DNA from 3 places in the Streptomyces sp. NPDC059010 genome. Region 2 is predicted to be linked to each of the others. Evidence: riboswitches for the same ligand, from Rfam matches in the RefSeq annotation. Region 2 holds a riboswitch; each other region holds the start of a gene.
The links. A riboswitch is a leader RNA that binds a small molecule or an ion and turns the genes downstream of it on or off. The one in region 2 is predicted to bind thiamine pyrophosphate.
Positions count from the first base shown of each region.

Region 1: linked by a shared signal. The riboswitch ahead of thiC (phosphomethylpyrimidine synthase ThiC) and the one ahead of ACFWYS_RS02580 (thiamine ABC transporter substrate binding subunit) in region 2 are both predicted to bind thiamine pyrophosphate.
Region 3: linked by a shared signal. The riboswitch ahead of thiO (glycine oxidase ThiO) and the one ahead of ACFWYS_RS02580 (thiamine ABC transporter substrate binding subunit) in region 2 are both predicted to bind thiamine pyrophosphate.

Region 1 covers NZ_JBHYJA010000047.1:25,537-30,064, forward strand. Annotated here, with positions in the region: gene ACFWYS_RS37070 (YibE/F family protein) at 1-630, opposite strand, end outside; TPP riboswitch at 987-1,176, shown strand; gene thiC (phosphomethylpyrimidine synthase ThiC) at 1,169-2,971, shown strand; gene ACFWYS_RS37080 (hypothetical protein) at 3,119-3,988, opposite strand; gene ACFWYS_RS37085 (metallophosphoesterase) at 4,182-4,528, opposite strand, start outside.
Region 2 covers NZ_JBHYJA010000002.1:98,556-103,083, forward strand. Annotated here, with positions in the region: gene ACFWYS_RS02570 (ABC transporter ATP-binding protein) at 1-560, opposite strand, end outside; gene ACFWYS_RS02575 (ABC transporter permease) at 562-2,247, opposite strand; gene ACFWYS_RS02580 (thiamine ABC transporter substrate binding subunit) at 2,223-3,308, opposite strand; TPP riboswitch at 3,390-3,495, opposite strand; gene rlmN (23S rRNA (adenine(2503)-C(2))-methyltransferase RlmN) at 3,531-4,528, opposite strand, start outside.
Region 3 covers NZ_JBHYJA010000016.1:132,852-137,379, reverse strand. Annotated here, with positions in the region: gene thiO (glycine oxidase ThiO) at 1-1,068, opposite strand, end outside; TPP riboswitch at 1,066-1,177, opposite strand; gene ACFWYS_RS19350 (hypothetical protein) at 1,230-1,580, shown strand; gene ACFWYS_RS19345 (NAD(P)/FAD-dependent oxidoreductase) at 1,667-2,830, shown strand; gene ACFWYS_RS19340 (Rv2175c family DNA-binding protein) at 2,909-3,274, shown strand; gene thiE (thiamine phosphate synthase) at 3,520-4,182, shown strand; gene metF (methylenetetrahydrofolate reductase [NAD(P)H]) at 4,358-4,528, shown strand, end outside.

The DNA.
Region 1 (4,528 bases), on a different contig from region 2:
GTCCTTGGGCGCGGAGGGCTCGTAGGCGACCACGACCTCCTGGCCCTCGTGCAACTGCCGTGACTGGTCGGGCTGCACGATCTCGGTGAACGTACGGCCCTTGTCGTTGCCCGTGTCGACGCGAATCGTCGCCTTCTTGCAGGTGCCCTTCTCCTGCTGCGCGGCGGAGGAACCCTCGGCGGTGGAGGTGTCACCGGTCGGCGGCACGCCAGAGGCGCCCACGTCCTTGCAGCTCAGCTCGACCACCTTGGTGACCGTGGCCTGCTGTGTCTGTCGGTCGAAGCCGACCCCCGTGCGCTCGTGCGGCGGGGCACCGCCCGGCCACAGCACCGCGAGCCCCACCACCACCGCCGCGGCGAACGGGATCAGGATCGCCGCGATGACCTTGCGCAGATGCCGGGAGACGGGCGCCGCAGGACCGTGGGCGTGACTGTGCGAGTGCCCATGCCCATGACCGCGATCGTCCCCGCCACCGCCACCGCCACCGCCACGGCCGCCGCCACCACCGCCGCGCGAGCCGTCGTAGCCAGCTCCGTGCCCATGACCAGCACCGGAATCATGCCCGCGCTCGTCATCCGGGCCGGGCCCGCGCCCTGGTGAGCCGCTGGATCCCGGACCGTGCTCATGCATGCCCCCGGCTCTGGGTCCGTGCTCATGCAGGCCACCGGCCCCGGGACCGTGCTGGTGCCAGCCGCCGGTCCCCGTCATGTGATCGCCAGCCGTTTGATCGCCGGCCAACTGACCTTCGTGACCGCCGCCCCCGGGACCCCGGCCGTATCCGCCGTCGTATCTCGCTCCGGCGACCCCTGAACCCCGGCCGTCTGTACGGTCGTTGCCCCGTACGGGGCCGTTTCCGGCGCCGGATCCACGGGGCCGCTCGGGCGGTGGGTACGGAGGTTCATGCGTCGAGGTCACCGCCCGATCATCGCAAGAACGACCGAGGCCCTCTGTTCACCGCGCCCGAATTGACGCTAGCGTGGTGCCACCTTTGTACACGCGGGAGCTCGGAGCACCGGGCTGAGAGGGCGCTGACCTCCGTCCCAGCGATGTTTCACATGAAACATCACTCACCACGAGTGATGTTTCACACGAAACGTCGGCAGACGGATACCGCTGCGTCGACCGCCGAACCTGTTACCGGGTAATGCCGGCGTAGGGAGTAGGTCTCATGACCATCAAGGACACGCGCACGCCTGCCTCCAGCCAGGACGAACAGCCCACTCAGGGTGAAACGTCCCCGGAGGCCGGGAAGTCCATCGGCTGGCACAAGGCGTATGTCGAGGGTTCGCGCCCCGACCTGCGGGTGCCGGTCCGCCAGGTGCACCTCACCAACGGGCAGTCGGTCACGCTGTACGACACGTCGGGCCCGTACACCGATCCACTGACCGATACCGACGTCCGCAGGGGGTTGTCCCCGCTACGGGAGAACTGGATCATCGCCCGCGGTGACACCGAGGAGTACGCGGGTCGTCCTGTTCGTCCCGAGGACGACGGGATCAAGCACACCTCGCCGCGCGGTGGTCTGCGCAACCTCGACGCCGTCTTCCCCGGACGGCCGCGCCAGCCTCGTCGCGGCCGTGACGGCAAGGCGGTCACCCAGCTCGCCTACGCGCGACGCGGCGAGATCACGCCCGAGATGGAGTACGTGGCCATCCGGGAGAACGTCTCCCCCGAAGTGGTCCGCGACGAGATCGCCGCGGGCCGGGCGGTGCTGCCCGCCAACGTCAACCACCCGGAAATCGAGCCGATGATCATCGGCAAGCGGTTCCTGGTGAAGGTCAACGCCAACATCGGCAACTCCGCGGTCACCTCTTCCATCGAGGAAGAGGTCGAGAAGATGACCTGGGCGACCCGCTGGGGCGCCGACACGGTCATGGACCTGTCGACCGGCCGCAACATCCACACCACCCGTGAGTGGGTGCTGCGCAACTCCCCCGTGCCCATCGGCACGGTGCCGCTCTACCAGGCGCTGGAGAAGGTCGACGGCCGTGCCGAGGAGCTGACCTGGGAGATCTACAAGGACACGGTCATCGAGCAGGCCGAGCAGGGCGTGGACTACATGACCGTCCACGCGGGTGTGCGCCTGCCGTACGTGCCGCTCACCGCCAACCGCAAGACGGGCATCGTCTCGCGCGGCGGCTCGATCATGGCCGCGTGGTGCCTGGCGCATCACAAGGAGTCGTTCCTGTACGAGAACTTCGAGGAACTCTGCGAGATCCTCGCGGCGTACGACGTCACGTACTCGCTGGGCGACGGCCTCAGGCCGGGCTCGATCGCGGACGCCAACGACGAGGCGCAGTTCGCGGAACTGCGCACTCTCGGGGAACTCAACCGGATCGCGAAGCGTTTCAATGTTCAGACCATGATCGAGGGCCCGGGACATGTCCCGATGCACAAGATCAAGGAGAACATCGACCTTCAGCAGGAGATCTGTGATGAAGCTCCGTTCTATACGCTCGGCCCGCTGACCACGGACGTCGCGCCGGCGTACGACCACATCACCTCCGGCATCGGCGCCGCGATGATCGCCTGGTGGGGCACGGCCATGCTCTGCTATGTGACGCCCAAGGAGCACCTGGGCCTGCCCAACCGTGACGACGTCAAGACGGGCGTGATCACCTACAAGATCGCCGCCCATGCGGCCGACCTCGCCAAGGGACACCCCGGCGCACAGGAGTGGGACGACGCGTTGTCCGACGCCCGCTTCGAGTTCCGGTGGGAGGACCAGTTCAACCTGGCTCTCGACCCGGACACGGCACGGGAGTTCCACGACGAGACGCTGCCGGCCGAGCCCGCCAAGACGGCCCACTTCTGCTCCATGTGCGGGCCGAAGTTCTGCTCGATGAAGATCTCCCAGGACATCCGTCGCCAACACGGTGGATCCCAGGAAGAGATCGAGGACGGCATGGCTCAGAAGTCGAAGGAGTTCGCGGCGGCGGGCAACCGGGTGTACCTGCCGATCGCGGACTGACGTCGACGTCCTGACCCGGGGTGCAATGCCCCGGCGCGCTGCCAGACGTTCGGCTTGCGCCTCCCCGAGGAGGTTTCCCCGGGGGTCCGTCGAGGCGGAGGGTCCCCTGCTGGGGGCTCTCCTACGGCGGGGGCGCAAGCCGAGGGGCTACTCCGGCTGGTGGTCCGGCCCTCCGAAGTCCGGGCTCGTGTAGTCCGGGCTGGAGAAGCTCGGTCGCGGGCCGGAGGTGGGTCCGTCGCCCGGGCTGCTGAAACCCGGGCGGTCGTATCCGAGAGCCGGGATGCGGCCGGCCGGCGTCGACGGTGGCATGCGGTGCAGGGCCGATGCCGTGCCGGGATCGGCGAGTGCCTCCCGCAGGAAGGGCAGGATGCCGCGCTCCAGCAGTGCCTCGCGCCAGGCTTCCCTGGCCCGGGCCACCTCCTCGCTCAGTTCGCCGTACGGTCCGCTGACGAACGCGGGCTGGTTGCGCAGGGCGGTGAGCAGAAGTCCGACGGCGGCGACCAGGATCGCGGCCGCTGCGACGGCGCCGAAGACCCATCCGGTGGTGAGCATCGTCTGGGCGAATGCCGGCTCGGGGTTGAGCATCCTCAGGATGTAACCGACGAGCAGGAAGATCGCCGCTGCGGTGCCGGCGAGGACAGGGGCCAGGACGGCGACCACGGCGATGACGCCGGGGCCGGCGGTCTCGGCGACCTCTCCCATGGTGGCGGCGAGCCCCATCGCGCCCGTGCCCGACTCGGTGGAGCCGGACTCGCTGGCGGACGACGGGGTGGACGGCGCCGGCTGGCGCAGTTCCTCGCGGACCTTCACATAGTGCTGGTACTCGGTCGCCGCGGCCGCCGTGATGAGTGCGGTGGCGTTGAGCGCCATGGTGCGCAGCTGTTCGGGGTTGAGTCGCTGTCCGACAGCGGTCAGTTCCGGGCGGTGTGGTGCGGAGCGCAGCGCCTCGTCGAGGATCCGCTCGTAATCCTGGCGGTCCTCGCTGAGCAGGTGCTGCGGAACGCTGTTCATGTGCATCCCCCGATGCTCCGTAGGGCTTGGGGCTCGCATGGCAACGAGCCGTCGGGCAGAAACGGAGGGGAGCCTGCTACGGATAAGCCGATGGTAGAGCGGTGACGGCACACGGTGACAGGGGGTTTGCCAAAATTGGGCCCTGGCCTGCGCCGTCCTCCGTCGCTGGGTGATGGAGGGACGTCTGCCCGGTGAACGTTCAGATATCCAGGGGGAGTTGCTGGACCAGCAGCTTTCCGGCCATGGTCACGCCGCCGTCCATGGCGATGGCGAGGCCTTCGGCGTAGACGTGCGGTCCCTCGATCAGGGGCCCGGTGCTGTCCTCGGTCTCCTCGGAGCCGACCTCGCCCAGCAGGTACGGAATAGGGCTGTGGCCGTGAACGATGCGGGTGCCGCCGTACGTATCGAGCAGGGAACGCACATGGTCGGCGCCGCCCTCGTCGCGGAAGGAGAAGCGCCTGGTGAACTTGCGGAAGAGATCCCAGACTTCGTCGGCGTCGTTGCGGGTGAGCGTCTCGCGGACGGTGTCGTTGACGGCCTCGATCG
Region 2 (4,528 bases):
AGCTCCCGGAGTTCCACCACGAGCCGCTCCCGCAGCGAGCGGTCGAGCTGGCCCAGCGGCTCGTCCAGCATCAGCAGCCGGGGGCGGGGCGCGAGCGCACGGGCCAGCGCGACCCGCTGCTGCTCCCCGCCGGAGAGGGAGGCGACGGCACGGCGGGCGGCGCCCGGCAGTCCGACGAGTGCGAGCAACTCCCCCACCCGCTCGGCCTGTTCACCCTTGGAGGCGCCGTGCATCCGGGCCCCGAAGGCGACGTTGCCGCCGACGTCCCGCTGCGGGAAGAGCTGATGGTCCTGGAACATCAGCCCGACGCCCCGCCGGTGCGCGGGCACCCCGGCCTGGTCCCGCCCGTCGAGCCGGACCCGCCCGGCGTCCAGCGGCTGCAGCCCCGCCACGGCCCGCAGCAGCGTCGACTTGCCGCTGCCGCTCGGCCCGAGCACGCACACGATCTCGTGCTCGGCGACATCGAGGCCGACGGCGTCGAGCACGGGCCGGCCGCCGAACCGTACGGTCGCGCCTTCCAGGCTCAGCAGACTTCGCGCACTCGGCGTACTCGGCGTCATCTCAGAACTCCCCCGTCCGATCCTTGCGAAGCCGCTCCAGCACCAGCAACGCCACCGCGCACACCACCATCAGTACCGTCGAAAGGGCCATCGCCTGGCCGTAGTTGAGCTCACCGGCCCGCCCCAGCAGCCGCGCCACGGCCACCGGCAGCGTCGGGTTGTCGGGCCGCGCGATGAACACCGTCGCCCCGAACTCCCCCAGCGACACCGCGAAGGCGAACCCGGCCGCGATCAGCAGGGCCCGCCGCACCATCGGCAGATCCACCTCACGCCAGACCCGCCAGGGCGAGGCCCCCAGCACCGACGCCGCCTCGCGCAGCCGCTGGTCCACGGCCCGCAGCACGGGCAGCATGGTCCGTACGACGAACGGCACCCCGACCAGCGCCTGCGCCAGCGGCACCAGGATCCAGGAGGCCCGCAGATCGAGCGGCGGCTCGTCCAGCGCGATCAGGAACCCGAAGCCGACCGTCACCGCGGACACCCCGAGCGGCAGCATCAACAGCGCGTCGAAGCCGCGCACGAACCGGCCCGCGTCCCGCCGGGTCAGCGCGGCGGCGGCCAGACCGCCGATCAGCACGGCGATGAGGGTGGCGACGACGGCGTATTGGAGCGAATTGCCGATCGCCTCGATCGGCGCGACCAGGAAGACACCGCCGTCGGCGCTGGTCAGCGCCCGGTAGTAGCCGAGGTCGGGGGCGTCGAACGAGCGCTGCACCAGCACGGCGAGCGGCAGCAGCAGGAGGACGACGATGACAGCCAGGACACCGGCCAGCAGTGCCCACTGCCCCGCACCGCGCGGCCGCCGGGCGGTCACCGAGGCGTCCACCAGACGCAGGGCGCTCTCCCGACGCCGTACCGTCCAGGCGTGCACGGCGAGGATCGCGGCCACGGCCAGGAACTGGATGATCGTCAGGACGGCGGCGGTGGACAGGTCGAAGATCTCGGAGGTCTGCCGGTAGATCTCCACTTCGAGGGTCGAGAAGGTCGGCCCGCCGAGGATCTGCACCACCCCGAAGGAGGTGAAGGTGAACAGGAAGACCATGAGCGCGGCGGCGGCCACGGCGGGCCCGAGCGCCGGGAGGGTGACCTGACGCCAGGCCTTCAGCGGCGAAGCCCCGAGCATCCGCGCGGCCTCCTCCTGCCGTGGGTCGAGCTGGGACCACAGTCCGCCCACCGTGCGTACGACGACTGCGTAGTTGAAGAAGACGTGCGCGAGCAGGATGGCCCACACGGTGGTGTCGAGCCGTACGCCCCACAGCTCGTCGAGGAGTCCGCCGCGGCCGACCAGCGCGAGGAACGCCGTGCCGACGACGACGGTCGGCAGCACGAAGGGGACGGTCACCACGGCCCGCAGGACCTGCTTGCCGGGGAAGTCGAAGCGGGCGAAGACATAGGCGCCCGGCAGCGCGATCAGCAGCGTCAGCGCGGTGGAGGCGAGCGCCTGCCAGGTGGTGAACCACAGGACGTGCCGGATGTCCGACTCCCCGAGCACGTCCCACAGCCGCCCGAACCGCCACACCCCGTCGACCTTCAGACCGCGCGCGACGATCGCGGCGACGGGGTAGGCGAAGAAGACCGCGAAGAACGCGACGGGCACGGCGATCAGGCCGAGCCGCACCGCCGCGCCGCCCTTGGAGGCCCTTGTACGGCCCTTGCGCGGGGCTACTTCAGTACGAGCGAGGTCCACGACTTGACCCAGTCGTCACGGTTGTCGGCGATCTTGGCCGGGTCCATGGTCTCGGGATCCTTGGCCTGCGGGCCGTACTTCACGAACTCCGGCGGGACCTGGGCGCCCTCCCGCACCGGGTAGACGAACATGTTCAGCGGCATGTCGTCCTGGAACGTCCTGGTCAGCAGGAAGTCCAGGAGCGCCTTGCCGCCCTCGGTGTTCCTGGCGTTGCTGAGCAGGCCCGCGTACTCGACCTGCCGGAAGCACGTGCCCGTCGCGACGCCCGTCGGCGCGCTGGTCGGCTTGGGCTTGGCGTAGATCACCTCGGCGGGCGGCGAGGAGGCGTACGACACGACGAGCGGCCGGTCGGCCCCCGCCTTCTTGCCGCCGGCGGACCCGGAGAACTCGTTGTTGTAGGCCTGCTCCCAGCCGTCGACCACCTTCACGCCGTTGGCCTTCAGCTTCTTCCAGTAGTCCGGCCAGCCGTCGTCGCCGTACCGGGCGGCGGTACCGAGCAGGAAGCCGAGGCCGGGTGAGGAGGTGGAGGCGTTCTCGGTGACGAGGAGGTTCTTGTACGCGGGCTTGATCAGATCGTCGAACGAGCTGGGCGGGGTCAGCTTGTGCTCGCTGAAGTACGCCTTGTCGTAGTTGACGCAGATGTCGCCGGTGTCGATGGGGGTGACCCGGTGCTTGTCCGGGTCGACCCGGTACTCGGGCAGGATCAGGTCGGAGCCCTTGGGCTCGTACGACTGGAACAGCCCGTTGTCGAGCGCCCGCGAGAGCAGGGTGTTGTCGACGCCGAAGAAGACGTCGCCCTGCGGGTTGTCCTTGGTCAGGATCGCCTTGTTGACGGCCTGCCCGGCGTCGCCGTCCTCCAGGACCTTGACCTGGTAGCCGGACTGCTTCTCGAACGCGGCGAGAACGCCCTTCGAGACGGACCACGAGTCGTGACTGACAAGCGTCACGGTCTTGCTCCCGGCCCCGGCGTCGCCGCCGCCCGAGTCGGACGAACCGCACGCGGACAGCGTGACAAGGCCGAGACCGACGGCGAGGACCGTGGCCTTCTTGATGATGCTCACTGAATTCCTCCTGGGGTTGACCAGGAAGAGACGCGGCCCTGCCCGGAAGTCCGCTTTCGACTCCCGGGCAGGGCGCAACAGCTTGAGTGATGACCGAACTTCCTACCCAGAATGACCTGGGCAAGGTTCAGAGGGTCTGCGGCCGGTGCCGCACTCTCAGCGCTGTGGCGCTCCCCTGTCGGAATATGAAGATGTGCTTACGGCGACCTTACGGTGGCCAGACTACCGCTCGGTCGCGGCGAGCTGCCCACACGCCCCGTCGATCTCCTGACCACGGGTGTCCCGAATGGTCACCGGCACACCATGGGCGGCGATGGCCTCGACGAACGCCTTCTCGTCCTCGGGCCGGGACGCGGTCCACTTCGAGCCCGGCGTCGGGTTCAGCGGAATCAGGTTCACATGCACCGGCCTGCCCTTGAGCAGCCGCCCGAGCCGGTCACCGCGCCAGGCCTGGTCGTTGATGTCCCGGATGAGGGCGTACTCGATCGACAGCCGCCGTCCGCTCTTCCCGACGTACTCGAACCCGGCGTCGAGCACCTCGCGCACCTTCCACCGCGTGTTCACGGGCACGAGGGTGTCGCGCAGCTCGTCGTCGGGCGCGTGCAGCGAGATCGCGAGCCGGCACTTGAAGCCCTCGTCGGCGAACCGGTGGATGGCCGGCACGAGACCGACCGTCGACACGGTGATCCCGCGCTGCGACAGCCCCAGCCCGTCGGGCTCGGGGTCGGTGAGCCGACGGATGGCTCCCACCACCCGGTTGTAGTTCGCGAGCGGCTCCCCCATCCCCATGAAGACGATGTTGGACAGCCGGGCGGGCCCGCCCGGAACATCCCCGTCCCTGAGCGCCCGCATCCCGTCCACGATCTGATGGACGATCTCCGCGGTGGACAGATTCCGGTCCAGCCCCGCCTGCCCGGTCGCACAGAACGGGCAGTTCATCCCGCATCCCGCCTGCGAGCTGATGCACATGGTCACCCGGTCCGGATACCGCATCAGCACCGACTCGACGAGCGTCCCGTCGAACAGCCGCCACAGCGTCTTGCGCGTGTCACCCTGGTCGGTCGACAGATGCCGTACGACGGTCATCAGCTCGGGAAACAGCTCCTCGCGCAGCTTGTCACGCGAACCGGCCGGGATGTCGGTCCACTGCTCCGGCTCGTGCGCGTACCGCGCGAAGTAGTGCTGCGAGAGCTGCTTGGCACGAAACGGCTTCTCCCCGA
Region 3 (4,528 bases), on a different contig from region 2:
GGCGTCCCCGGTGACCGGCGTCAGCAGCACACCGTTGCGGTAGTGCCCGGTGGCCAGCGACAGCCCCGCCAGCTCGGTCGGGCCGAGCATCGGCGCGTTGTCGGGGGAGCCGGGGCGCAGACCGGCCCGGGTCTCCGTGAGCGGCAGTTCGGTGATGCCCGGCACCAGCTCATGGGCGTCGCGCAGCAGCTCGTACACGCCGCCCGCGGTCACCGTCGTGTCCCAGCCCAGCTCCTCGCTCGTCGCCCCGACGACCAGCTCCCCGCTCTCGCGCGGCACCAGATACACCTGGCTTCCGCGCACCACGGCCCGCACGGTCCGGTTCAGGAACGGTGCGTACCGCTTCGGCACGGTCAGCCGCAGCACCTGCCCCTTCACGGGGCGCACGGGCGGCAGTACGTCGTCCGGGACTCCGGGCAGCCGCCCGCTGAGGCTCCCGGCCGCGAGGACCACCTGGTCCGCGCCCAGCGCGGTGCCGTCGGTCGTGGTGACACCGGCGACCCGGTCCCCTGCGACATCGAGGCGCTCGGCCCAGGTGCGGTGGAAGACCACACCGGCCCGCTCGCACGCGACCACCAGGGCCCCGGCGAGCTTGCGCGGATCGATCTGGTGGTCCCCGTCCACCCGCAGCCCGCCGCGCACGCCCGGCGCCAGCATCGGCTCCAGGCGCCGGCACTCCCGCCCGGACAGCCACTCGGAGTCCAGCCCCGACTGGCGTTGCAGGGCGTGCAGTTCGCGCAGATGGGCGCGGTCGTCGGCGTCCAGCGCGACGGCGAGCGTGCCGCACTGGCGGTAGCCGAGGTCATGGCCGGTGAGGTCGGACAGCTCGGCCGCGAAGTCCGGGTAACGCCGTGCCGACTCCAGGTTCAGGCCCAGCAGGGTCTGCTCGCCGTAGTGCAGTTCCGTGACGGCGGCCAGCATCCCGGCGGCCACCTGGGCGGCCCCGCCGCCCGGCTCGGGGTCCACGACGGCCGTCGTGAACCCGCGCTGCGCGGCCCGCCACGCCGTGACCAGGCCGATGATTCCGCCCCCGATGACAAGGACGTCTGACGTTCGCGTACGCGACATGGGCGTCCAGCCCCTCCCTTCGCCGGCATGACCCGGATCAGGTTCGTACGGTCGGAGGCCGCCAGCCTCCCTCTCAGCCCGGTGCGTCCGGGCTCCCGCGAGTGCTCTACGTTGGCCACCCTAGCCCGCCCCCACACGTCTCAGTAAGGGAGCCTGTGCCCATGGCCCGCTCGCTCGACGGTCTCGTCCTCGCCCCCGTCGCGGACCAAGCCCCAGGTCAGGTGGGTACCCGGACCCGGTTCAGGTACCACGAGAAGAACGGCGAGATCTGGGCCGAGTACACGGGCGGCGACGTCGTACGCGGGCATCTCGTGGGCACCCGGGACGGTGACCGGCTGGACTTCCGGTATGTGCAGCTGAAGCGGGACGGCACCACGTCGTCCGGCCACTGTGTGTCGACGGTGACCGAACTCGCCGACGGGCGGGTGCGGCTGGAGGAGACCTGGGAGTGGGAGTCGCAGGAAGGCTCGGGAACCAGCGTTGTGGAGCAGGTCACTGAGCACGACTCCTGACTGACAAATTGTCAGTTGTCTATGGTGATCAGGTGAGCGAGCAGACGACGCAGTCGCAGCGGAAAGTGGTCGTCGCCGGCGCCGGCATGGCCGGAGTGCAGACGGCGGTCGCCCTGCGGGAACAGGGCTTCACCGGCACCATCACGCTGATCGGCGCCGAGCCCCATCAGCCGTACGACCGGCCGCCCCTGTCCAAGGCCGTGCTGCTCGGCAAGGCCGAGGGCTCCGCCTTCGACGTCGACTTCGAGGCGCTCGGCATCGACCTGCGGCTGGGCCGCGAGGTGCTGGGCGTACGCACCGCCGACCGCGAGCTGGACACCGAGTCCGGGCCCGCGCCGTACGACGTCCTGGTGCTCGCGACCGGTGCCGAACCGATCCGGCTGCCGGGCGCGGAGGGGGTGCCCGGGGTGCATCTGCTGCGCACCCTGGACGACGCCGAGCGGCTGCGGCCGGTGCTGGCCCGGCAGCACGACATCGTGGTCGTCGGGGCGGGCTGGATCGGCGCGGAGTTCGCCACGGCCGCGCGCGAGGCGGGCTGCGCGGTGACGGTCGTGGAGGCCGCCGACCGGCCGCTCGCGGGGGCGCTGCCCGCGGCGGTGGCGGCGCCGATGACCGGCTGGTACGAGGACAGCGGGGCGGTACTGCGCACGCACACGCGCGTGGCGCGCGTCGAGCCCGGCGCGGTGCTCCTCGACGACGGTACGCGGCTGCCCGCGGGCGCCGTCGTGGTCGGCATCGGGGCGCGGCCCGCGACGGCCTGGCTGGCGGGCTCGGGCATCGAGCTCGGCGCGTACGGGGAGGTCGTGGCCGACGACCATCTGCGGACATCCGTGCCGGACGTCTACGCGGTCGGCGACTGCGCGTCCTTCCCCTCGGGGAGGTACGGCGAGCGCCTGCTGGTCCACCACTGGGACAACGCCCTCCAGGGCCCGCGCACGGTCGCCGCGAACATCCTCGGCGAGACACCCGCGGTCTACGACCCCGTGCCGTACTTCTGGTCCGAGCAGTTCGGCCGCTTCGTCCAGTACGCCGGCCACCACGCCGCCGCCGACACGACCCTGTGGCGCGGCGACCCGTCGGGCCCGGCGTGGACGGTCTGCTGGCTGCGGGACGGCCGCCTGGTCGCCCTCTTGGCGGTGGGCCGGCCGAGGGATCTGGCGCAGGGGCGGCGGCTGATCGAGTCGGGCACACCGATGGACGCGCAGCTGCTGGTGGACCCGGCGCGGCCCCTGAAGGCGGCGACGGCGTAGCGCGTCGGGGGCGACGGATCCTCCCGGGTGGACCGGCCTGGCTTCCGACTGTCAGTGGCAGATGGCAGGCTTGTTCCTGTGACCGAGATTGACGCAAAGATCGATGCTCTCGTCCCCGCCTGGCTCAACCTGCCCGACATCGCCGAACAGCTCGGCGTCGAGGTGACGCGCGTCCGGCAGCTGGTCAAGGAGGGCCAGCTCATCGCCGTACGCCGTGGTGAGAACCGCGCGCTGCACGTCCCTGCCGCCTTCATCGACGGGGACAAGGTCGTCAAGGGCCTGTCCGGGACCCTGACGCTGCTGCGGGACGACGGCTTCACGGACGAAGAGATGCTGGAGTGGCTGTTCACCCCCGACGAGAGCCTGCCCGGTACCCCCGCACAGGCCCTCAGCGAGAATCGCGGCACGGAGGTGAAGCGCCGCGCCCAGGCGCTCGCCGTCTGATCTGAACACCCGGATCCGAACACCGTTCGGCGTACGGGCCGGGGCCGGTCGGCCACGGCCGCGGTCGAGCACGGCCCCACGGCCGTGGCCGACCGCGCTCGCCGGGGCCCGTACGCCCTCGACGACAGCGCCGCCGCGGGCCGCCGGCCGGTACCGCCCGTGCGCGCCGCTCCGGCTACCGTGCCCGGGGTCCGGCACCAGCCCGACGTCACCCGCCCGGCAACCCGACCACCAGGGGGTACCGCATGTCCGACACCGTCACCGCAGCCACCGCCCATAGCCAGCTCGCCGACGCCCGGCTCTACCTCTGCACCGACGCCCGCAGGCGGCAGGGCGACCTCGCGGAGTTCCTGGACACCGTGCTGGCCGGCGGGGTGGACATCGTGCAGCTGCGGGACAAGGGCATGGAGGCGGGCGAGGAGCTGGAGCACCTGAAGGTCTTCGCCGACGCCTGCGCCCGGCACGGCAAGCTCCTCGCGGTCAACGACCGTGCCGACGTGGCCCATGCCGCCGGCGCCGACGTCCTGCACCTCGGCCAGGGCGACCTCCCGGTCCCCGCCGCCCGCGCGGTCCTCGGCGACGACGTCCTGATCGGCCGCTCCACGCACTCCGACTCCGAGGCCGACGCGGCCGCCGCCCAGGACGGCGTGGACTACTTCTGCACCGGCCCCTGCTGGCCCACCCCCACCAAGCCCGGCCGCCACGCCCCCGGCCTCGACCTGGTCCGCCACACGGCGGCCCTGGGCACCGACCGCCCCTGGTTCGCCATCGGCGGCATCGACCTCGGCAACCTCGACGAGGTGCTGGAGGCAGGCGCCCGCCGGGTCGTCGTCGTACGGGCGATCACGGAGGCGGACGACCCGGGCGCGGCGTCGGCGGAGTTCGCGAAGCGGCTGCGGCAGATGTAGCCGCGGCAGACCGAGGCCGCCCGTCTCAGTCGGCGGTCGGCCCCGTCGCGGTCCCCTTGGGAAAACACTCTTGTTTTGGCCGTTCCTTGTCCAAGGAGTGGACAACAGCCCGACAAATCGGGCAAATGTCCGATGTTCGGTTGGGGGACCGGGGGGCCCTGGTTAACCTGCGAGTATGGCCCTCGGCACCGCATCCATCAGGTCGGACCACGCTCGTACCGTGCGCGAGATGCTCGCGACCGGCAAGACGACGTATTCCTTCGAGTTCTACGCGCCCAAGACCCCGAAGGGCGAGCGGAATCTGTGGAACGCGCTGCGCCGGGTCGAGGCCGTCGGGCCCGACTTC